One region of the Comamonas thiooxydans genome, then DNA from elsewhere that is predicted to be linked to it. Evidence: riboswitches for the same ligand, from Rfam matches in the RefSeq annotation. Region 1 holds a riboswitch; each other region holds the start of a gene.
What was found. Region 1 has a riboswitch for cobalamin ahead of CTR2_RS16050 (ABC transporter substrate-binding protein). Riboswitches for the same ligand answer to the same signal wherever they lie in the genome.
Positions count from the first base shown of each region.

Region 2: it holds a riboswitch for cobalamin, as region 1 does, so the genes downstream of both, CTR2_RS10485 (TonB-dependent receptor) here and CTR2_RS16050 (ABC transporter substrate-binding protein) in region 1, are expected to answer to the same signal.
Region 3: it holds a riboswitch for cobalamin, as region 1 does, so the genes downstream of both, CTR2_RS10440 (nitrite reductase) here and CTR2_RS16050 (ABC transporter substrate-binding protein) in region 1, are expected to answer to the same signal.
Region 4: it holds a riboswitch for cobalamin, as region 1 does, so the genes downstream of both, CTR2_RS10220 (TonB-dependent receptor domain-containing protein) here and CTR2_RS16050 (ABC transporter substrate-binding protein) in region 1, are expected to answer to the same signal.

Region 1 covers NZ_AP026738.1:3,469,388-3,475,373, forward strand. Annotated here, with positions in the region: gene CTR2_RS16045 (FecCD family ABC transporter permease) at 1-994, opposite strand, end outside; gene CTR2_RS16050 (ABC transporter substrate-binding protein) at 1,047-2,096, opposite strand; cobalamin riboswitch at 2,185-2,409, opposite strand; gene CTR2_RS16055 (GNAT family N-acetyltransferase) at 2,477-2,989, shown strand; gene CTR2_RS16060 (hypothetical protein) at 3,674-4,006, opposite strand; gene CTR2_RS16065 (hypothetical protein) at 4,037-4,522, opposite strand; gene CTR2_RS16070 (hypothetical protein) at 4,854-5,477, opposite strand; gene CTR2_RS16075 (hypothetical protein) at 5,377-5,583, shown strand.
Region 2 covers NZ_AP026738.1:2,270,465-2,276,450, reverse strand. Annotated here, with positions in the region: gene CTR2_RS10510 (hypothetical protein) at 1-171, shown strand, start outside; gene CTR2_RS10505 (LysE/ArgO family amino acid transporter) at 230-880, opposite strand; gene CTR2_RS10500 (HTH-type transcriptional regulator ArgP) at 972-1,892, shown strand; gene CTR2_RS10495 (hypothetical protein) at 1,894-2,223, opposite strand; gene CTR2_RS10490 (DUF2721 domain-containing protein) at 2,238-2,732, opposite strand; cobalamin riboswitch at 2,994-3,236, shown strand; gene CTR2_RS10485 (TonB-dependent receptor) at 3,394-5,526, shown strand; gene CTR2_RS10480 (ABC transporter substrate-binding protein) at 5,597-5,986, shown strand, end outside.
Region 3 covers NZ_AP026738.1:2,255,768-2,261,753, forward strand. Annotated here, with positions in the region: gene CTR2_RS10420 (cobalt-precorrin-6A reductase) at 1-310, shown strand, start outside; gene cobJ (precorrin-3B C(17)-methyltransferase) at 342-1,130, opposite strand; gene cobI (precorrin-2 C(20)-methyltransferase) at 1,156-1,896, opposite strand; gene CTR2_RS10435 (precorrin-8X methylmutase) at 1,908-2,537, opposite strand; gene CTR2_RS10440 (nitrite reductase) at 2,521-3,861, opposite strand; cobalamin riboswitch at 3,991-4,229, opposite strand; gene CTR2_RS10445 (vWA domain-containing protein) at 4,404-4,991, opposite strand; gene CTR2_RS10450 (magnesium chelatase ATPase subunit I) at 5,069-5,986, opposite strand, start outside.
Region 4 covers NZ_AP026738.1:2,209,942-2,215,927, reverse strand. Annotated here, with positions in the region: gene CTR2_RS10235 (ABC transporter substrate-binding protein) at 1-291, opposite strand, end outside; gene CTR2_RS10230 (bifunctional adenosylcobinamide kinase/adenosylcobinamide-phosphate guanylyltransferase) at 288-869, opposite strand; gene CTR2_RS10225 (cobyrinic acid a,c-diamide synthase CobB) at 917-2,329, opposite strand; gene CTR2_RS10220 (TonB-dependent receptor domain-containing protein) at 2,336-4,246, opposite strand; cobalamin riboswitch at 4,315-4,555, opposite strand; gene CTR2_RS10215 (hypothetical protein) at 4,797-5,006, shown strand; gene CTR2_RS10210 (cell division protein ZapA) at 5,047-5,427, shown strand; gene CTR2_RS10205 (thermonuclease family protein) at 5,839-5,986, shown strand, end outside.

The sequences.
Region 1 (5,986 bases):
GAACCTGTCCCCCGATCAGGGTACGTGAGACCACGTCGGCAGCAATCAGGAAGATGGCTCCAATCACTGCACTGACGGGGATCAGGCGTCGATGGCGCACGCCCACAATCAGGCGTGCCGAGTGAGGGATAACCAACCCGACGAAGCCGATAGCTCCGACGATCGAAACCATCACCGCAGTCATCAACGCTGCAGCCAGCAGCAAAGTCAGCTGCACGCGGCGCACCGGTACCCCAAGCGCCGCAGCGGACTCGCTGCCGAAGGCAAATGCGTCGAGAGAACGGGCATGTAGCAGGCACACCAGTACGCCAGCTACGGCCACCGAGGCCGTCAGAGCGGTGTCTGGCCAGCGCACACCGCTCAAATTGCCAAGCAGCCAAAACATGATGCCGCGCGCCTGCTCTGCGCTTCCGGATTTGGTGATGATCAACGAGGTCAGTGCATTGAACAGCTGCGAGCCGGCAATGCCGGCCAGCACAATCTGGCCGCCGTTGCGCAACCCCCCATCGCCGGCGGCATGGGCTAACAGTGCCACCAAGGCAAATGCGCACACCGCGCCGAAAAAGGCTCCCGTGGTCATCGATATGAAGCCGGCCCCCAGACCGGCCACCGAAACCAGCACGGCCCCTGTGGACGCGCCTGCAGAGATACCGAGCAGATATGGCTCCGCCAAGGCATTTCGCAGCAACGACTGCAAGATAACGCCGGAGACTGCCAGGCCAGCCCCGCAACTGGCGGCGACCAAGGCTCGCGTCAGCCGGTAATTCCAGACGATCCCCGCGTTGATCGGATCTATCGGATAGCTGGTCCCAAGCAGCCGGTTGGTGAGCACCTCATACACAATGCGGGCCGAGATATCGGTCTCACCTATGGCTATGCCCAAAACAATGGCCAGCAAGAGCATGGCCGCTGCGGCTATCGTCAGCAGGACTGCGCGCAGGAACTGGCTGGCCGGCATGGCTGGCCAAGTTGAAGTCAGCGTAGAGGTATTCATGCCACTGCGATTGGGATATCGCACCTGAAGCGCGACATCCGCTGTGCTCGGCTTATTTGGAGAGGCCTTCGATTTTCAGCACCGCACTGGCAATCTGCTCCATGCCATCCACCTGGCGGATGGAGCCTTGCAGGGCGTCAGCGTCCACAATCACGATGCGACCGTTCTTGACGGCATCCATATGCTGGGTGACAGGGTCCTTCTTGAGAAAGTCCAGCTTCTTCTGGTAATCGTCGGCAGGAAAGCGGCGGCGATCCATGCGGGCAATGATCAGGATCGAGGGGTTGGCCTTGGCAATGGTTTCCCAGCCCACCGTGGGCCATTCTTCTGCAGAGCCGACGACATTGCGCAAACCGAGCGTCTGCATCATGTAGCCTGCCACCCCGTTTTTACCAGCCATATAAGGGTCGGCTGCGAGATCAGCACTAGAGAACCACAGTGCTGCAGACAGGTTATTGAGCTTGGAGGATTTGACCTTGGCCACCGCCTGAGCCTGGCGTTTGCTCAAATCCTTGACCAGGCTCTCGCCTCGGGCTTCGACATCAAAGACCTGCGCCAACTGGCGGATGCTTTTGTACAAGGCCTTCACGTCGTAGCTGGCGGTACGTGTGCCGTCCGAGCCGACCAGATTATTTTTGCCTTCGCAATCCGCCGGCATGGCATAGGTGGCTATGTGGAGATCATGAAACTGCTCGCGGGTACCGACTACCCCATCCTTGCCCACCATCCATTCGAACTGCGACACCACCAAGGCAGGACGCTTGCCGATGACCGACTCAAAGCTGGGAATGTTGTCGGACAGGCGCGGCACCTTGTCATTGATGGCTTTGAAGCGGGGCTGTACCGGATTGAACCAGAGTGCGGTGCCCGCCACCTTGTCGCCCAGCCCGAGGGCATAAAGCATTTCGGTGCCTGCTTGACCGATGGTGACCACCGATGAGGGAGCTTTGTCGAGAGTGACTGTGTAGCTGCAGTTTTGCAGCTGCAAAGGATAGTCTGTCGCGTAAGCAGACCATGAGCAGGCGAGCAAGGCAGCGGCGGCAAGGCTTCGAAGCAGCATCGGATATCTCTCCAGAAGCGGCGGAAGCCCCCTGGAAGACATAGCAAGCCATGCGCCTGCAGCCTGCCTGAATCAGCAACGCGGTACCGGAGCGATGAAAATGCTCACTTCCCGGACACCCCGCCGGCAATGATTGGTTGGTACTCTGGCAGGTCTCCTGACTGGCAAATCATCGCTGGCCATCGCCTTCCCAAACATAGGTTCAGTGGCTGTGTGATGGTTGGCTCATTGCCTACAGTTGCGGGGGCAGTTCCATTTCATGGGCCGGTGTCAAAGAGCACCTGACCCTGGATTCCCTCATGCATTCGTGAGTGCGCATGCATGTTCTGGCGAAACCAAAGTTGCGGTAATGTAGCTGATTTTGTAGCAACAGTCCTAGGTCAAAGTGCCGAATGCGCTCAGATCTCCTATCTAAGTCCCGCATGAACAGCTTTTCTATCCAGCGTGTTGGCGAGTTGCACAAGGTTCAAGATTTTCTGCAAAAAGCACGCATTGCCATGTTCGCCGGGCGAGGCAACACGCTGGAAATTCCTCCGGACCTGCGCTATTTCGAAGAGACCTACCTCTCAGGCAGCGGTTGCATGTTGGCAGCGCTCGACTCCCAGCAAAGGGTACAGGCCACGATTGCTTGCCGGGACTACGACAGCAGATTTCCCCAACTGAACTTTCATCAGTTGAAGGTGGTTGAGCTAGTGCGCTTGTTTGTCGCCCCAGAGTTTCGACGATCCGGCGTGGGTGGTGCACTAGTGGATGCATTGAAGCTACATGCACAGGCTCAACAGGTGCAAGTGCTCTACCTCCACACACATCCCTTCTTGCCAGGGGCCGTCGAGTTCTGGCAGACCCAAGGCTTCGAGGTGATCGACCGCGAAGCAGATCCGCTATGGCAAACCATTCATATGCAACGTATGCTTGAAGTGCATAAAGAGGTCTGATCAGTTCCTTGGGCATTCCTGAAAGGGCTGTTTGCCAGGAGTTGAGTCAGATGTATATTCTTCACTGGCGCCGTTTACCCACGGGCCGGAAGTCCAGTCTTTATCCTCGCGCTCGAACCTACTCCCTCAGCCGCGCTACCAATTTCTTTGGGGCCACATCCGGCATTCGTGCTATTTTCCCGCACACGACTCAAGAGGTCTGGCATCTTTAGATTTTGGTCATTGTTGTAGATCCATGCAGACTGGCGCTAGCGTTTCAGTTCACCCTTGAAAATTGATGCGCCCGCCCGCGCCTAAATGTAGCTATTTGACTGCATATAGGGCGATGTGCTGCTATGAATAAAGCGATAGGCGTCCTACATCTCAGCCGCGTTCTGTGTACTGCACATCACTGAAAGCAGGTGGCACTGAGAAATCACCTCGAAATGCGTGTCAGCGTCGATCTCTGGGCGCAAGGCTTTATTTTGGTGCTGCTCTGAACAATCGCGTTGCACCAATGATTGTGGTGTGTTGTCTCATCCCGCTGTTCTCGCGTACAGGTCCTCTGTATGTGCGTTTATAAGTGGTGAGTGGCTACGTAACTGCACACCAAATATCAACAAGGGCGGCACGAAGCCGCCCTTGTTAGGTGAGTTGCGGTTAGCACTAATCGAGTGCTGTCGCCCTGTGATGCCTTTGACCAGTCTATTCGCTTGTCGGCACAAAAAACAGGTACTCACCTGGCCCCATCTGCGGGGTAATCGCATAGCCTTCGCATTGCCTGTCCTTGCATTTCACAGGTATGGCGCGGGGCCAGATCGTTGCTGCAGTAGGGTAACCAGGCAGGTACTGCGGTACATGCCACACTCCATAGTCACCCACTGGCTCGGCTTGCTGCATCCCTGTCGCACCTTGTTCACCGCTGCCAAAGACCTGGCGTTGAATGCTCAACGGTTCATTGATGGCTCTAGAGTCGGGTGCAGCCAAAGACGAAGCGCAGCATAGTGCAATCGCTAAAAGAGCTAGAGTCTTGCCCATAGCGGTCTCCTAGATTAGGAATCACGCCTGCTAGTTGTCGTACAGCTGTGCTGTACGTGGATCTTCCATCACAGAGGTGGCAGCCGCAGGTCGAGTGACTTCCGGTGCAAAACTTGACTGGGCCTCTGAAGGGGGCGCAGCAGGAGTTGGGCTACCTTGTGCCGAAGCATCCGGCCCGTAGTTGTTCCGACGCTCATCTGCGGTCATGGATTGCGGGCATTTCGACCCCGTGATCTCCAGTGCCACGCGAGCGGCAGGATCCATGCAGTCCATAGCCAGCGAGGCGGCCTTCATGCCCTTGTTCCAGAGCTCGCGGCTCATTTTCAGGCGCTTGCAATGCTCATCCGTCCAGGTTGTGCCGAAGCTCACGCCAAAGCCAGGGCCGTTGGCACTGCCGCTGCTGCTGCCCATGCAGGTGTCATTGCTGGTTGTGAGGTTGGGACCGCTCACGCTGGGAACGTTCTTCAGTGTGTATGTGCCGCTGTACTCGACGATGTTCTTGGACGTTCCTGACACCGTGTTATTCAGGTTTTGCGTGGTCGTTCCACTCGTTGTTATGTTCTGATCTGACGTTGAAGTGGATCTGCTCTCCATCGTGGCCGTTGATCGGCTCTCTGCCGGAGATGCAACCGGATTGACAATAGTGACCGACTGGTTCTGTTGCGCCCCTACGGATGAGGAGTTGGAGGAGCTTTGCGCGCTGCTGTCGGCACTTTGCGCATAACTGCACAAAGGAACGCAAAGACTTAACAGAGCTATTGAGAATTTCATGCTTTGCTCCTACGTTGCCCGAGCCCGGCCAGGCAGCCAGGCTCGGGACAAACACAACTATCTTGGGACAGCTGCCTTAGTTGGCATTGGCCGCTGAGCCTGCACCGGCAGTACCGGAGGTGCCACCGCCGTTGGAGAAGTAGCCAGCGTTGCCAAATGCTCCAGCGTTCTGATGGACGGTACCCACCGAAGTTGCGCCCGATCCGGTGTTGGTCCATGCGCCGCCAGGCCCAGAAATAGCTGCCGAAGTTGCGCCATAACCGGAAGTGGTGCCAGCATTGCTGTTCACATAGGACAGTCCGCCACCAGGGCCAGCGCCAGTGGCAACCTGGTTGGCTGTGTGCGAAGTGGCCGCACCAGCTGCCCCGCCGCTGACAGGGCCTGCGCTATAGCCAGCCAGGGCTGCAGAACCTGCGTTAGCGTTGGTCGCAGCACCGCCACCCGCAACAGCGTTGCCCGAAGTTGCAGAAAGGCTCTTCACGTTACCGTAGGTCGTTGCGCCACCACTGACCGCAGCACCACCGGCACCGTAAGGGCCTACAGCAATGCCACCACCAGCGGCATTGGCGTTGGAAGTTGCACCGGAGGTTGCACTATTCATGCTCAGCGCAGCACCGTTGCCCGAGCTGGCAGCACCCGACACCGTAGCTGAAGATGCGCTCGACGTCGTGTTTGTGGCAGCGATGCTTGAGCCGCTCACAGCAGCAGAAGCAACACCAGCCAGCGCAATAACCGCCATGGCAATCAGAGACTTTTTCATGATGATTCCTTTAAATAGCGAGTTCAAGACAACTGAGACTTTGTGAGCGAGAGACCAGTGCTAGGTATTAAGAAGCAAGGGCCAGTTTGACCGTCTTCAAGCTTTGGATTCCGTGGTTACGTTCCAAAACATGATTTCGGTAGGTGCAGTTTCAGAAAATGCCTGGGAAACAGTAATACCCTATTCGCTAATATTTTCCAGCAAATGAAATCTACACAAAAATATGCTTTGAGCATTGTTATTGGTGGATGGTGCGCTATTGAAGAAATAGCGCTTGTTGAAAAATTCTTACAGTGTTAAAAAAAGTAATCTTTAATTCAATTAGATTTCTATTATTTCGTTTTAAAAAATAGAGGGTTTTCATCTATTCTTTCTTTGACGCCTGAAATAAATACCTATTTATGTTGTGAAAATTTGTAAAAATATTAACTATATTATTCCTTATTGCT
Region 2 (5,986 bases), 1.2 Mb from region 1:
AACTACGACAAGATCCGCCCGATTTCGGAAGCCCAGCGTCACGGCAGGCATATTGTGGTGATCGAGGGCCAGAGCCAGAAGACCGGAGCCACAGGCCACTACCGCATTGAATGCAATAGCTGGAACCTCATCGAAGCCGTGGGTCTGTGGGAACAGGCCTCAGAGGCTTGAAGCCCAATGTGGGGATGTGAAAGAGTCTGCAATGAGTGGCGCTGGCGCAACCTGAGACTCAAATTTCCATTCCCAAAGCGCTGTTCGCCACCCACCAGGCCAGACCCAGCATCATCACGCCGGTGATGCCATCCATGACGCGCCAGGCGCCGGGGTTGGCAAACAAGTGCCTGAGACGGCGCCCCGCCATCGCCAGCAGCACAAACCAGAGACAGCTGGCCGAGGCGGCCCCCATCACATAGGACCAGCGGCCTGTGCCTTCCTGCTGGGCACCAATGGAGCCCATCAGCAGCACCGTATCCAGGTACACATGGGGGTTGAGCAAGGTGATGGCCGCCAGCGCAGCCAGCACGCTCATCATCCCACGCGGTGCCGCCCTGCGCTCGCCAGCCTCCATGGCAGCATCCGGGGCCAACCACATGCGCCGCAGGGCGAAAAGACCATAGGCCAGCAAGAATGCGGCTCCGCCCAACGTCAGATACTGGGCCAATGCCGGATAGCTGGTCAGCATCTGCGCCATGCCGGCCACCCCCAGCGCAACCAGCAAAGCGTCGCTGAGTACACACAGAGCCACGCAGGCCTTCACATGTTCGCCCTGCACTGCCTGACGCAGCACATACAGGTTCTGTGCACCGATGGAAACAATGAGCGATGCGCACACCGTAAAGCCTGCAATCCAGGCGGAATAAAAATTAGTTGTCATGTCCATGAGCCGTTGACTCCTCCAAACCGGCCCGGATTCTTGCTCTGCAAAGCAATTAAGTAAAATTACATTTACTCAATCCAATGAAGAATTTCTAATGTTTGACTACGCGGGACTGGAAGCACTGGCAGCCGTATTGCGTGAGGGAAGCTTCGAGCGTGCGGCGCGCAAGCTGCATGTCACCCCTTCCGCCATCTCCCAGCGCATCAAGTTGCTGGAAGAACGCGTGGGCCAGGTGCTGGTGCTGCGCGGCACGCCTTGCACCGGAACGGAGGCTGGCCGCCGCCTGTGTCTGCATGTGGAGCAGGTGGCGCTGCTGGAAAACGATCTGCGCCGCAAGAACCCCGAGCTGGTCCCCGAAGGCCAAACCGCCCTGCCCACGCTGAAGCTGGCAGTCAATGCCGACTCCCTGTCGACCTGGTTCATGGATGCCATGGCGGCTTTCACGCAGGACGGCAATGAGTTGCTGGACATCAGCATTGACGACCAGGACCACACTGCCAAACGCATCAAGGAAGGCGAAGTCATGGCCGCCGTCACTGCCACAGGCTCGGCGATTGCGGGCTGCAACACCTGGCCGCTGGGTCGCATGCGCTATATCGCCGTGGCCAGCCCGGAGTTTGTGCAGCGTCACCTGGCCCAGGCCGAGTCGGACAGGGAGCTGGCCCAGATGCTGGCCAGGGCGCCCATGATGTACTATGGCCGCAAGGACAGCCTGCAGGACCAATGGCTGCATGGTCTGGGGCTGGACGGGCGGCGCAACAATGCGCGTCACTTTCTGCCCTCCAACCAGGGCTACACCCGTGCCGTGGAACTGGGCATGGGCTGGGGCATGCACCCGGCCCAGCTGATCACCCCGCAGCTGGCCAGTGGCGATCTGATGGAACTGCTTCCGGGCAGGGATCTACACATCCCCATGTACTGGGCCCACACCCGCAATGCCCAGGCCAGCCTGCAGCGACTGACCGACTGCATCATCCATGCGGCAGCCGCCTGGCTGGAGCCCATACAGGACTAGCTCAGGCGACAGCAGACTTCTTCAGGCCGTAATAGAACACCCAGGCTGCCGCCAGGTACAGAAAGGGATAAAGCGCCAGATAAGGCCCCAGATGCAGATAGGCCGACCACCGGTCGGCCGCAAAAAAGCTTGCATACACCAAGGCCGCAAGCAATGCCCCGCTGCCCGTCAGCAGCCCGGCATAGGCCAGCAAGGTGGCCAGGCGCAAGCCCGGCCTGCCGCGCTCGACCAGCCGCAACCGGCCCGAACGCAGCTGCACGGGAATCTGATAGAGGCGAACGAGTGCCATCAGGAAGACGATGGGCACCAGGATCAGAGGCAGGAAAAACATGTCTCGCAGCGCAATCAGGGGCGATGCTCGGACTCCACATGGCGCACTGCCGCCCTGGCCTGGGTGAGCATATGAAAGTCCAGAATGCGTGTCGCCATGATGGTCTCCCAGAGGAAGCAGCACAGCGCCAGCACAAAGGCCAGCACCCCCAGCAGAAAGCTGAACACGGCATAGCCATGGCCGTTGACGCCGTAGGCCTGGCCCACGAACAGCAGCACGATGGTCAGCCCTATGCACATGCCGCACAACGTCAGCAGTGCAATGGAGACGTTGGCCAGCCGCCCGCGCTCGCGCAGAAAATGCAGCTCCTTGAGGTGGCGGGCGATCAGATCGTGATCGTCCAGGGTGCGCAGGCTTTCCTCCAGCTTGCGGGCCCGGTCAATGATGCGGGCCAGCCGCCCCGCTACGGAGCCAATCATGCCGGCCACGGCAGTCAGGAAAAAAACCGGCGCAACAGCGAGCTGAATGCTGTGGGTGACGGTCTGCGCGTCGATGGACCAGATGCTCATGGTGTCCTCAGAATCGGGGGGCTTTCTCAGCCTCTATTTTTATGCACAAATGTCAGCTCAGTTTTGACTAGATTCACTCAAAAAACAGCCATGACTGTTTTTCTACTGCGACAGATGTTTGACGGCAATTGGCATGCCTGCCGCAATGCCGATGCTGGCCCTGTGTCTGTCCTTGTCGCCATGGATCCCGCCTCGTAGTCACTGCCGATGGCCAGTGCTATATAATTTTTCGCGAACGATCTTTCAGACTGCGGTCTGCCAAGCTTGTTCAACGTAGCAGGTGCCCGATGTTTCATCGGGTTAAACGGGAACAAGGTTCAAAGCCTTGGCTGCCCCCGCAACGGTAAGCAGATCAATCCACTTCACGGCTTTTGCACCTGCAAGAGTCAGTCACTGGCGTTCTACGTGGCCTCTTCAAGAGGTGCGCGGCAGCGCTGGGAAGACGAAGTGGCATGCCTCGCGCAATCTGCCAGCCCGGATACCGGCCTGTTAAGCGCTGACCGTCCGGGTGCAATTCCGGCAGTCGGCATTTGCAACGACCGTCTGCGGGGAGCAGCGTGACGGCAGCTGATTGGCGACAGGCGCGCACACCCAGGCGCACTCCGGACGCCGGTCATGGTCTCGTCACATGCATGCAGGCTGGTCAGTTCTCGCTGACGACATGAAATCTTTCGCCCTGCCTGCTGCCCTGATCGGCTTGGCACCTGCCTTGACCTTGGCCGCAGAACCTTCGGCCAACAGCTCAAGCCCCTCCACTTTCTCCTCGGCAGCACAACTGCCCACCGTACAGGTCACGGACAACGCCCCTGGCGGACTGGGTCTGTCGCAGCCAACAACATCGGGCAGCCGGACCGGCATCGCCACCCGCGACCTGCCCGCCAGCCTCGACTATGTGGACGAGCAGACCTGGCAGGAGCGCGGTGACAGCCGAATGGCCGACATCATCGGCCGCACCGTGGGCATGACGCCACTGTCTGCAACCAGCTACAGCAGCCTGTCCTTCAGCACGCGCGGCTTCACCGGCACCAACTCGGTGGGCATCGCCGAAGACGGCGTGCGCCTGAGCGTGGCCTCGTCGACCACGCCCTACCCTGCCAACAGCTGGGGCTATGAGCGCGTGGAAGTGCTGCGCGGCCCTGCCTCCATCGTCTATGGCACGGGTACCGTGGGCGCCACGGCCAATGTGGTGCGCAAGCAGCCCAGCAAGGAGACGGTGCGCGAAGTACTGGTCGGGGCCGGCTCGCACGGTACGGCCAAGCTTGGTCTGGGCATGGGCGGCGCACTGAGCGACACGCTGAGCTACCGCCTGGATGCCTATGGCCACCACACAAATGGCGAGCACGACATGAGCCGCGCCAGCGGCGGCAAGCTGATGAGCACGCTGCGCTGGCAACCCACGGCGGCCCTGCGCATGGAACTGCTGGCCGATGTCAGCGACGAAAAACCTGCACGCTATTTCGGCACGCCCACCATGAACGGTGCCATCGTGCCCGAGCTGCTGGGACGCAACTTCAACACCGCTGACAGCGATATCCGCATCAAGGACAAGCGCGTGCGCGCCCGTGTCCAGTACCAGGTCAACGACTGGCTGAGCGTGAGCAACGAGCTCTACCATTTCAAGGCCGACCGCTACTGGCGCAACATCGAAGCCTATAGCTACAACCCCAGCAAGCAGCAAGTGACGCTGGGTGACTATCTGGAGCTGGCCCACGATCTGGCCCAGACCGGCAATCGGCTGGAAACTACCATCCAGGCCGGTGCACACAAAGTAGTAGCGGGCTGGGAGGTAAGCCGCGCCCGGTTCAACTTTGCACGCAACGACTATGCGGGCAGCGCGACCATCGGCGTGAACGAGCCCTCGCTGGGCTACTGGCCCAATACTTCGCCCATGCTGCCAAGTTATCGCACTCAGGCCACCACGCATGACTTCTATGCCGAGGATGCCTGGACGCTGAGCGACAAATGGCTGCTGCTGGCCGGCATACGCCGCGCCCTCACGGACTTTGAGCGCAATGACCTGGTGGGCAGCGGCTCCTTCGACAAACGTCTGAACGGAACGGCCTGGCGCCTGGGTCTGACGCACAAGCTCAGTGCCCAGACCAGCCTCTACGGCCAGCTATCCCAAGGCCATGACCCCGTCACCAATGTGCTGACCCTGAACCTGGGCAACAGCCCCTTCAAGCTGACCACGGCACGCCAGATTGAGCTGGGCCTGAAGCAGCAGTTCGCCCAGGGCCAGGGCGAATGGACGGCCGCTGCCTATCGCATCGAGAAGAAAGACATCATCACGCGCGACCCGAACAACGCTTTGCTGTCCGTGCAAGGCGGCAAGCAAAGCTCGCAGGGGCTGGAGCTGAGCGCGGTGATGCGCCTGTCACCCAACTGGCGCCTTGAGGGTAATTACGCCTTTGTCGACGCCAAGTATGACCAACTGATCGAAGCCGGTGGCGCCGACCGCTCCGGCAAGCGTCCCACCAACGTGGCGCGCAACACCGCCAATCTGTGGGCCCACTACACCACCCACAACACCCTGGGCCGCTGGCAGGCATCGCTGGGCGCACGTGCAGTGGGCAGCCGCTTTGCGGACAACGCCAACACCGCGCGCAGTGGCGGCTACACCGTCTGGGATGCTGCACTGAGCTGGCGTCCCCAGCCGCACAGCACCTATCGACTGACGCTGCGCAACCTGACGGACAAGCTCTACACCTACTCGGCCGTCTCCAGCGCCAGGGCGGCACAGGCTTACCCGGGTGAGGGGCGGCGCGTCGATCTCACGGCCGAGTTCACGTTCTAAGTGCCATGCATCGCTTTGATATCAGTAGCTGCCTGCGCTTGTATTTTCTTGAGTTCAGACACTTTCAGCCATGAAGTCCTTTAAGTACATTCGCCAGCAGCTCCTGTTACTGAAGCAACCACTATGGTTTGTCGCGATGCTGGCTTCGGCAGCAGCGCTCAGCGCCTGCGGCGAAAGCCATCAGGCCGGCAGCATCCCGCAAGCCTCAACCAGCAAGGCGGCAAAAACAGCGCTCACCATCGATGTCTGCACCCAGCCCGTGGTCTATGACAAAGTTCCGCAGCGTGCCGTGGTGCACGGCATCAATCTGCTGGAGATGTTTCTTGCCCTGGGCCTGCAGGACAGGCTTGTGGGCTATGGCGGTCTGCGCGACATCAGCCGCCTGCCCACCACCATGCAGCCGCTGCTGGCCGGCGTGCCCGATCTGTCCAGCCAGGGCATGAACCTGGAGACCCTGCTC
Region 3 (5,986 bases), 1.2 Mb from region 1:
CGAGCACCAGTTTGTGCTGCGCGTCATCGACCAGGAGGGCGGCGCCTTGCCTTTGCCTGCATCCAGCTATGAGCTGATCGTGGCGCGCGGCCCGTTCCGGCTCGCCGATGAGCTGGCGCTGCTCGGGCAGTACCGCATCGACTGCATCGTCAGCAAGAACGCCGGTGGCGCAGATACCTATGCCAAGATCGAGGCCGCACGGCAACTGGGTATTCCGGTCATCATGGTTGACAGGCCGGTGCTGGCGTCGCGCACCCAGTGCCAAAGCCCTCAGCAGGCCATGGAGTGGCTGCGCCGCCAGCGTTGCTGAGCACCTGTGCCTGACAAGGCCTTGTGTGCGCTCAGGCATGCTCTGTTACGGCAGAGGTAGTGCTGCTTCCGGCCTCATAGCTGCGCGGGGTGTAGACATGCCTGCCAACCCGCCTGGTCTGGCTGTTGCCCACAATCACCACCGTGCGCATATCGGCCATGTCGGCTCGTGCGTCCAGCAGTCGTACGACCCGCAGCGTCTCATCGGGGCGGCTGACGTTGCGGGCAAAGCAGATCAGGCGCTCGGGCTCGCACTCCTGCTGCAGCACCTGCAGGGCGCGCGAGAAGCCCTCGGGGCGCGAGCGCGAGCAGGGGTTGTAGAAGGCCATGGCGAAATCGGCCTGGGCGGCCAGGCGGATGCGGCGCTCGATGATCTTCGCGGGCTTGAGGTTGTCGGATAGATTGATGGTGCAGAAATCATGTCCCAAGGGCGCGCCCAGGCGAGCTGCCGCTGCCAGCATGGCGGTGATACCCGGCTGCACCTGCACGTCCACGCCCTGCCAGCGGGCATGCTCCTCGGGGCTGGCCTGCTCCAGCGTCTCGAACACGGCACTGGCCATGGCGAACACCCCCGGGTCGCCCGACGAGAGCATCAGCACCTTGCGGCCCAGGGCTGCAAGATCCAAGGCATTGCGCGCACGCTCCAGTTCCTCGCGGTTGTCGCTGGCGTGCAGTTGCAGGTGCTCCAGGCCCTGCAGCCGCGCCACATAGGGAAAGTAGCCGAATACGTCGCTGGCGCTGGCAATGCTGTCGCGCACCTGCTGGGTCAGCAGGGCATCATCGCCCGGGCCCAGGCCCAGCACCAGGAGTTGTGGAGGCATTGTGGTCGTGCTCATGGCGGCGCATTCACATGTCGTTTGCCGGGCGACGGCCCTGGCCGTGCACGACGATGATGGCGAAATAGGGACAGCGCTCGGGTGCGTCGCGCAGTGGCATGACCTGCTGATCGCTCATGGTGCCGTTGATGACGAGCCATGCACGCTCCAGCTTGCCTTGCTCGCTCAGCAGCGAACGGATGCGGCCCAGATGCCGTCCCACCTTCATGATGACCAGCGCGTCCGAGCGCGCCATATGCTCACGCAGCGGCGTATCGGGCAGGGTCGCGGGCAGCACGCTCATCACATCGTCACCCCAAGTCATGGGAATGCCGGTGGCATGCCAGCAGCCCACCATGCCCGGTATGCCGGGCAGCACCTCCACCGTCACCTGTGCCGCCTGGCGCAGGCGCACATAAAGGTGCATGAAGGAGCCGTAGAAGAACGGATCGCCTTCGCAGAGCACGATCACATCCTCGCTGCGCGTGAGCTCCGTCAGCCTGGACTGCCAGTCCTGATAGAAGCTGGACAGCTGGGCGATATAGCGCGGGTCGTCGTGCGGGATCTCCGTGGTCAGCGGGTACTCCATCGGGTACTCCGTGACCTCGGCATGCAGCAGGCCATTGACCAGCTGCCGTGCCTTGCCCGGGTGACCGCGCTTGCGAAAGTAGGCCACATGGCGGGCGTTTCTCAGCAGGCGGTCGGCCTTCACGCTCATCATGTCGGGATCGCCGGGACCCAGTCCCACGCAGAAGATTTTTCCGTGATTCATGGTGACTCTTCCTACTCCACCGTGGTTGCCAGCGCGTTGATGGCGGCAACCGTGATGGCGGAGCCGCCTAGGCGCCCTTGCACGATGGCAAACGGAATCTGCCCCCATTCGCGCAGCGCGTCCTTGGACTCCGCTGCTCCCACAAATCCGACCGGGCAGCCGACGATGGCGGCCGGACGCGGACAGCCCGGGTCCTGCAGCATATGGAGCAGATGAAACAGGGCGGTCGGCGCATTGCCGATGGCGACCACGGCGCCGTCCAGATGCTCGCGCCACAGCTCCAGTGCTGCGGCGCTGCGGGTGTTGCCCATGTCGGCGGCCAGCGCTGGCACACGCGGGTCCTGCAGGGTGCAGATGATGGGGTTCTGTGCCGACAGGCGCTTGCGCGTGATGCCCTCGCTGACCATGCGTGCATCGCAGAGCACGGGTGCTCCTCGCTGCAGCGCGGCTTCCGCGGCTTCCGCAAAGGTCGGGGAGAAATGGATATGCGCGGCCAGCTCCACCATGCCGGCTGCGTGAATCATGCGGCAGGCGACCCGCTCTTCCACGGGGTTGAAACGCTTGAGATCGGCCTCGCGGCGGATGATGCTGAACGATTGCCGGTAAATCTCTTCACCGCACTTTTCATAGTTGTAGGTCATTGAGTTGTTGCTGTATATCGTGAGGATCGGAGTTCAGGGGTCGATAGGGAATGGATGCCCGGGTCGACGGTTGTGCCTCGGCGGGGCTAGCGTGCAGCCATATCTGGCCCGCTGTGTCCTGGCTGGCAAACACCACATTTGTCGCATCGGCAGGCAGGGCACAGAGCTTGGCGCAGCCGCTGATATGAAGATGCCGGTCCGCCTTCTGTGAGCTGGCGAATTGCAAGGCCATGGGCTGGGCCGGGATATGGGCCTGAGGGCAGTTGGGGGCGCCGGTGCAGGCCGAGACCCGCAGGCGCACATCCGCAGACTGGCTGATCCAGTCCCTGGCATCGAGCCGGGCAGGCAGTGAATCCAGGTGCTTGTTCGGCAGCAGCAAGGATTTCCAGGGCGTGACCCGGATCTCCGCTTGTTCGGGCATGAGAGCCGCCAGCTTCTGCATGGCCCATGCGTCCAGGCGCCCCAACGGGGCGCCGAGCAGCAGGCCGTGAGGGTTGAGTGCTCCGGGCCGCAACGACCTGGCAGCGTTCCTGTCCGGAGTGCGGGGCTCAAGGTTATGACTGGCCTTGGCGAGTCCGCAGGCCTGAAGGTCGATGGACTTGGCAAGGCCGCGCAATCGGCCTGCCGCCTGCGCGCTGCGCTCACGGGCAAACCACAGGGCAATCTGTATGGCTGCCTGCACGGCAGCCGGTGCAGTCTCAAAGCCATACCAGTCGTCCGATTGGCCCAGGGCAAGCCCATAGCCTCCATCGGCGCAGGCCCATAGCTGAAGGTCGGAGCTCATGTTTCGGAGATGGCACTGCGGATCGTCGACCAGCATGTCGAATTTGCCGGGCAGGGCCGGAATGCCCAGCTGTTGCAAGGCCAGGGGACTGAGGTCACGCGCCGCTGCACCGGAAAGCGCCAGAGCCAGTGCATGGGTGCGATCTCCTCTTGTATAGAACGGAGTGCAATGCACGGCAGGCGCCAGATCTGCCTGTTTATCGGCAGGGGCCAGTCTCGAGACAACAAGCGCCGTGCGCAAGGCAGGCAGGGCCGATTCGTGCACGCCGCGCAATTGCAGATTGCCGAGGCGGGTCAACTCGATCTGGCCCGAGGCATGGGTGCGTGCGAGCTCGGCCAGTACCAGCCACTGAGCGGCGCTTAGGGACGCGCAGCGAGGGCGTACGCGCACGATCCAGCCGTCCTGTGCCTGCATGGGCTTCCAGGTGCTGGGGCACCAGCCACGAATCTGGATGGTCTCAGGGCTGGACAAGCGCTGCTCCAGGCGACGCGGCCAAGGCACGGCCGGCCCGCTGGGACAAATCTGACTGGCAAATTCCATGCAACATAGGTCATCCACGGTCGGTTTGGCCGATACCCGGGCCAGACAAACAAAATGTGCAGAGGGAAATGAAGAGGTGATGAGCCGCGCGCAGGCGCCGGCATATCACAAGCCACATGCAATCCCGCTGCGCCTTGTACACATCAGGCCGGTCTCCGGACTTACAGAGCCCACCTGAGGGTGGCATGTCGATGCGCCTTCCCGCTTTCGCAGTGGCGGCCATGGCCGTGGGCCAGAGCGTGCATCGCCATATCTCTGATTACCGTTGCGGGTGCAGTGCAGGATTGATGGAGACTCCATCCACCTGCTTCTCGTTTCACCTCCGCGCGCAGAGCACGCCATGAGGCACCTGTGGTGGCGCGATCTTACGCGATAACCCGGTGCACCAGGCCCAAATCATCGGCCTGGCAGCAGCTTTCCTGCCGCCTGTGCGGCTGCCGGATATCGATAAGGCGAGCCGGCTGGCCGGCATGATGCCCTGTCAGATGGTTATCAAAATAGATAGCTGTTGGCGCTTTACCGTTAAGCGATGGAGGCGATTTTTAGTTGAATTTCAACGGCAGTCGCAGAGTATCCGGCCAGGCCTTTGCCAGCCGATCGGCACCGCCAAACAGACGCCTGTTCTGGCCCGCAGCAGTTTCACAGTCCACCAGAATCTGTGCCACGGCAGGTACAGGCCCGTGCTCCAGTTGCAGCACATCGGGGCTGCGGAAGTCGCTGATCAGCCACAGGCAGGATGGTTGCCGGGAGTATCTGGCTGCCATCTGCCAGCCTGACTGCAGGGCATGGGCCAGAGGCGTGCCGCCACCGCCGCGCAGCGGCTCGATCAGGTCGGCATTCCAGCGTGGCGCCCGCGTGGGCTCCAGCAGCCAGTGCAGCTGGCCTGCGCCGAAGCAGAGCAGTGCCACGGATTCGCGTTGCAGATAAGCCCGGCGTAGCCACTGCAGCAGCAGGCCCTTGGCCTGGGCGAACGCGCCGCTCTCCACCATGGAGGCCGAGCAGTCCAGCAGGAACAGGTGTTGCCTGCGCACCGCTCCCTCGGGCTGGCGCCAGCGTAGATGTGCGGGTGCCAGTGGCAGCCCCTGGCGCTGGCGCAGGGTGGCGGTCCAGTCAATTGATGCCCCTGGCATCTTGTGGACGCTGGGTACAGCATGGCTGGCCAGGGCCGGGCCATGGTTTTCGAAGCCGACTTGCCCCCGGCCGGCGCTCAGCGCAGCGGACCGGAGGCTCGGGCTTTTTTTGCGGCCAGGGCCTCCAGGGCTGCCTGTGCCATGGCGTCGGCCTGTTGAGGCTCGAAGACGACGCTGCTCACGGCTTGAGCCTGTCCCCAGCCGGCAGGCGGCTGTTCGAGGCCCGGGCCTGTGTCTTGAGGCAAGGAGTTCGTGGCGCCGGGCTCGCGGGTGGCCGGTGAATGAGACGCTGGCGCCTGGGTGCCGGGCTCTGCGCGGTCTTTGCTGTCCGTGTCGGATGGCGCAGCGGGCGTGGGTGGCGGTGTGCTGGCCGGTGTCTGCCGGGGCTGACTGGCGCTGCCAGGATCGGACTGGCTGGAGCGATGCAGCAGCACCAGTGGCGCGACTTCGGACACATGTGCGGGCGTAATGCGCTGACTGCCTTGCCAGGCCGCCAGGGCGCGTGCAGCGCGCAGCATGACCAGGTCGGCACGCAGCCCGTCGACCTGGGCGGCAATGCACTGCAGGGCCACGGCCTCGTGGACGGCATCGCTCCATGCCAGCTCCGATGGATTGAGGCAACGGCTGCGGGCCTGCACCAGCCGCTGGCGAATCTTCTGTTGCTCGGTTGCACAAGATCGGGCAAAGCCCTGAGGGTCCTGATCAAAACTCAGCCTGGCCTTGACAATGCTGCTGCGCAGTTGCGGATCATTGGCATTGTCCAGTTGCACGCAAAGGCCCAGCCGGTCCAGCAGCTGCGGTCGCAGCATGCCTTCCTCGGGGTTCATGGTGCCGATCAGCACAAAGCGCGCGGCATGGCTGTGCGAGATCCCGTCGCGCTCTATGCGATTGATGCCGGAGGCCGCCACGTCAAGCAGCACATCGACGATGGCATCGGGCAGCAGATTGATTTCATCGACATAGAGCACGCCCTCGTGCGCCTTGGCGATCAGACC
Region 4 (5,986 bases), 1.3 Mb from region 1:
GCTCTCGATGTTCGGATCCAGCCCACCACCCACCACGGGCAAGGTCTTCACATGGGCTGGCCAGTTGGAATAGCGATCCACCCCCACCAGACGCTCGCAGCCGCCCAGCGCGCACAGGCTCTCGGTCAGCGAGGGCAGCAGGCTGACGATGCGCTGCGGCGGCTTGGCCAGCTGCACCTGGACGCCACGCGCATCGGAAATCTGCACGGGTTGCGCCGCCACCGACAAAGCCCCGGCCAGGCCGCAAACAAGCAGCGCAGCAGCGGCAAACCGTTTTACGGTGGCCCTCATGCCTGCGGCCCTTTCAGCGCCAGCGGCAAGCCGGCGCACATCAGCGTGACGCTTTCGCAATGCGCAGCCGCCTGCTGATTGAGCAAGCCCAGCGCATCGACAAAGGCGCGCACTTCGCGGCCCATGGGAATCACGCCCAAGCCAATCTCGTTCCCCACCAGAATGACGGGGCCGGCGGCTTCATCCAGCGCTTTCAAAAAGAGAACTAGCTGCTCTTTCCAGTCAATGGATTGAGGCTGATTTCCTTTCAAATTCTCAGCCTGCACCGGCATCAACCAGTTCGTCAGCCACAAGGTCAGGCAATCAATCACCAGCAGCCGCTGCGGGCTGCTGTGCAGGGCCAGCACCTGGGCCAGCTCGCGCGGCTCCTCTATGGTCTGCATGCCGGGCACGCGCTCGGCACGGTCACGCTGGTGGCGTGCAATGCGCTCGCTCATTTCCGCATCCCAGGCCTGGCCGGTGGCCACCAGCGCTGCCTGATGCCCGGCATCCGCCTGCAGCCACTGGTGCGCCAGCAACTCTGCGCGACGGGATTTGCCACTTTTCTGCCCGCCGAGAATCAGCTGGGTACGCGGCATGACGAAGGAGACTGTGCTTGCAGGGCTCATGGTGATGGACTAAAGGCTCAGCCTTCGATTGTTGCGCCAAAAAGCGCCGCCACAGCCGACGGGCAGGACGGAAACCAGGCATGAAAGTAACTGGCCCGCACACTGCCATGCTGATACAGCGCCTCGCCACGGTCGGCCTGCACGGCCGCCCCGGGGCGGCTGCTGCGCGTGAGCACCGGCATGGCTGTCTCCAGCCTTGTGTAGTGAAAGGTATGACCGCGCAGCAAGCCCGCATCCAGTGCCAGCTGCTGCATGCCCAGACCGCCAAGCCGGCTTTGCATGACGACCTGACCGGGCAGCAGCCCCCACATGGGCTGGGTACTGCCGTCCAGGGCGGTCACTCCGTCACACAGGGCCAGCATGCCGCCGCACTCGGCCCAGACCGGCTTGCCCTGCGCCATATGCTCGGCAATGCCGTCGCGCAACTGCCGACTCTCATGCAGGGCCCGCGCATGCAGTTCCGGATAACCGCCGGGCAGCCAGATCGCATCGCAGGGCGGCAGCGCCTCGCCAGCCAGCGGCGAGAAAAAGCACAGCTCTGCCCCCATGGCACGCAGACAGTCCAGATTGGCGGGATAGATAAACGAAAACGCCGCATCACGCGCAATGGCAATGTGACGGCCACTCAGCCAGGGCTCCAGCCGAGGCTGAGCCGCGTCAGTGTCGGGCGCGGTAAAGTCCACGCACCAGTCCTGCCAGCTGGGCTGACCGTCGTCCGAGCTCCAGGCCCGTTGCCCCAGCGGCGTCTGGGCCAGGGCATCGGCTGCGGCATCCAGGCGCTGCAGGGCATCGCTAAGCTCGTGGGCGGCGATCAGGCCCAGATGGCGCTCGGGCAGCAGCGCCGCAGACCTTGCCTTGACTGCCGCATCGCCCAGTTGCACCCCGGGCATGGCCCCCAGCCACAGTGACTGGTCGCGCAGGCCTTGCCTGAGCAGATCGGCATGGTGAGCCGTAGCCACCCGGTTGGCCAGCATGCCGGCCCAGCGCAGGCCGGCCTGGTAATGCTGCAAGCCGTAGGCCAGCGCCCCGAAAGTGCCCGCCATGGCCGAGGCATCAACCACGGCCAGCACGGGCAGCCCCAGCAACTGCGCCAGATCGCCCGCGCTGAAGTTGCCGTCGAACAGGCCCATCACGCCTTCGACAAGAATCAGGTCGGCCTCCTGGGCCGCCTCATGCAGGCGCTGGCGCACATCCGCCTCGCCCGTCATCCACAAATCTACCGAATGCACGGGCGAACCACTTGCCAGCTCATGCCAGTAAGGGTCCAGAAAATCCGGCCCGCACTTGAACACGCGCACCTTGCGTCCCTGGCGCGCATGCAGGCGAGCCAGGGCTGCCGTGATGGTGGTCTTTCCCTGGCCGGAGGCCGGAGCACTGATCAAGAGCGCAGGACAGCGCAGCCCTGCTTCATGCATTGCGGTGACTGTCATGGCCTCTTACCTGGCTTCCCACTTCACCCCGATATAGCCGCTGCGGCCTTCGGTGGCATAGGTTCGGGCCAGCTCATAGCGCTTGTCAGCCAGATTGTTGATGCGCGCCACCAGGCTCCATTCACGTGTCAGCTGCTTTTGTGCACTCAGATTCCAGAGCGTGTAACCGCCCAGCACGGTCTTGTTGGCAGCATCGTCAAAGCGCTTTCCGGCGGCCTGCATTTCGGCGCCCAGCCTCCAGCCGGCCAGTGTGGTGTCGGCAGACAGATTGGCGTAACGCTTGGAGCGGCGAGCCAGTTGCAGATCCTTATCGGTATCGCGCGGATCCTGGAAGTCCACCGAACCTTGCAGATTCACCATGCCCAAGCGGGTGGTGGCGGCCAGGGTGATGCCTTCGTAACGGGCCTTGGCCACGTTGGCATAGCAGCCGCCGTATTGGCCGGTATTGCCCGCACAGGTGCCCGTCCCACCCACATAGTTGATGAGATTGGAGACATTGTTGCGATAAAGCGTGGCCGAGAAGCTGTCGCTGCCCTTGCCCCATTTCAGGCCCAGTTCCACATTGCGGCCTTTTTCGGGCGACAGGCTGGCATCGCCATATTGGCTGAAGCGCTGATAGAGCGTAGGTGCGCGAAAGGCAGTGCCGGCCGATGCGGTTGCGCGCCAGTTGGGCATGAACTCATAGCCATACGCAGCGCTGCCCGTGGTGTGGCCGCCGAACTCGCTGTCACGGTCATGACGGGCGTTGAGCTGCAGCGTGTGCTTGCCAGCATGCAGGCCATAGCCCAGTGCCAGTGCGTTCTGGGAGCGATTGCGGCTGCCGATATCCAGGCCGTTGTTGACCAGCTTGTCCTCACGGCGTTCCAGCGCGGCCGTCACAGTCTGCGCTCCCAACCGCCACTCGTTCTGGAACAGATAGCTGTGCAAGCGTGTGTCGGTTTCATAGACGCTGGGCTTGGTCTGGTAGAAATCGCGTGACTGCGTGTACTGAAGGCGCGTGCTGTACACATCGCTCCACTTGGCCAGCCAGTTCAGGCCGACCGCATTCATCTTGTAGATGCTGCGGTCGTCAGCCATGGGGCTGGTCTTGGAGACGGTGGCGTCATAACCCGCATTCATGTAGCTGGTCAGAGCCGTGGCTTCAACACGTTGATTGTTGTTGATCTGGTAGCCCACACGCCCGTTGAAGGCATTGTTGCGATAACCATCGGCATCGGGATTGAAGCCCGCAGAGGTCTTGGCATTGAAGCCGTTGCTGCTGGCATGCGAAACACCCAGGCTATAGTCCCAGCCCGCGACGCCGCCGCTGACGCCGGCCTGAGCCTTCACCGTGCCACGACTGCCCCAGCCCAGGCCCACATAGGGCTTGGCTTTGCCCTCGCCTTTTTTGGTGAAAATCTGCACCACGCCGCCGATGGCGTCAGAGCCGTAGACAGCCGCCGCCGGGCCTCGCAACACTTCAATTCGGTCGATCGCTTCCAGCGGAATATCCTGCCAGGAGGCCCCGCCCGTGGACTGAGAGTCCACGCGCACGCCATCGATATAGACGGCAGTGAAGCGCGTGTCGGCACCGCGCAGATAGACGCTGGTGGTCGAGCCAGCGCCGCCGTTGCGCACCATTTGCACACCCGGCAGACGCGAAAGCACATCGGCCACACCCACGGCACCCGCCGTTTCAATCGTTTCACGGCCCACCACCGACATATCGGCCACCAGATCGGACAAAGGCTGCTCGATGCGATTGGCGGTGACCACGGTTTCTTTCATCTGCACCGCATCGGCCTGTGCAGCTGACTGAGCCTGTGCGGCAAACGCCACTGCCAACGCAGATGCCAGAAGAGTGGGACGGAGAACAAACGATGCGCGTGCGCGCGAAGCCACCTGCGCCATGCGCAGGGACGAAGATTGCGGACTCATGGAAAGCACACTTGAATACGCCCACATCAGCCTACCCGCCGACATTGAGCAAACATACCTGCACAGAATGCAGGCAACCCATGTTGGCCGGTATCCGGGCTAGGCGAATCATCCTCTTGCCGGCCTTCCCAGCGCGCAGCGCCAGTGGCCATGGGGAAAAAGGCGGAATGCCACAGCATTCCATTCGCCGACCGTTGCGGGGGCAGCGCAGGTTCGGAGTGCCAGTGCGTCTGACCAGCCCCTCCCTGCTTCCCGTTGAACTGAGACCACAGAAAAGCAGTCTCGAGCACCAACAGGCGCCCATTGTAATGAGCGCCACGCGACGCGAATCCTTCATTCGAAGTAGCCTCGCGCGGTTCAGGTGACGATTTTTTACCTTAAACATGCGTTTGAGGCACACAGAACTTGTGCAGCACGCTACGATTTTGAGAGAAATATTGCAGTTTTACGATTGCGATAGTCAAGCAGCCTGTGCTCTGGCGCAAACTGCTGAATTTGCCTGCACATTTATACTCACCCACGGACTGCAAGACCTACAATGGCAGAGTCTATGACCACCCAGCCCTCTCTTGATCTCATTGCCGAGCGCGTAGAGCGTCTGCTGGTGCGCCACGAGGAACTGCAGCGCACCAACACCCTGCTCACCGATCAGGTCATCGCTCTGACGCAAGAGCGCGATTTGCTGCGTCTGCGCCTGCAGGCCGCACGTGCGCGCGTCGATGCATTGATCGAACGCCTGCCCGCCAACCAGGGAGAGTGACAGCCGTCACCCTCCATCACCAGACCCGCCACTGACGCCCATGAAGCAGATCGATGTGCAAATCATGCAGCAAAGCTATGTGCTGACCTGCCCCGATGGTCAAGAAGAACGTGTGCAGGAAGCCGTTCGCCGCGTGGACGACGCCATGACCCGCATCCGTGACAGCGGCAAAGTCCGCTCGCGCGAGCGTGTGGCAGTGCTGGCAGCCCTCAATATGGCTTTCGACGTGCTTGACCGCGATGCCCAGCAAGCCCTTATGGCCAACGCCCAGGCAGAAATGCAGACGCTTGCTCAGGAACAGTTCACGCCCCCCGAGGTCAATGAGGCTGCCCAGGCTGAGCTGCAGCGCCAGCAGGAGCTTGCCGAACAACTGGTGCTCAAGCTCGATCAGGCACTGGATGCTGACGCCAGGCTGCTCTGATCAGGTAACCTCAGCAGCAAAGCAGTCATGACCTCCGCGCGACTGCCAATACCCGTTAGAATAAAACCGTCTGCAAATCTGCCGGTTTTTATATTTCCTTGAACCAATGCTCAACGAGCATGGGCTTGATAAATCACCTATTGAGCGTGATCGTCTCGCGTCAGATGAACCCAACGATAGGTTGCTCTTGCCCACCTGAACCCCCGGTTCAGGATGACGAACCGGTGGCATTTGCAGACACCTTTACACACACAAGCTGTTGATTTGCTTGCTTTCCAGCCACGAAGACGGCCTGAAGAATCAAACAAAGCCGAGCAATCGCAGGCAATTGAAATCAACAACTTGTGCATCTATCTGGATTGATGATTGGCCCGCATTGCGGGCCTTTTTCTTGCCCAATAGACTGAAGCCATGCTTGCCGCTCCCCTTCTCTGCCTCGTCATCGGCATCTCCGACGGCCACACCCTGACCGTCCGCTGTGGTGAGCCTGGCGCTTATGAGCAGGTCACGGTCAGGCTGCAGAGCATCGATGCACCCGAGCGCAAGCAGCCATTCGGCG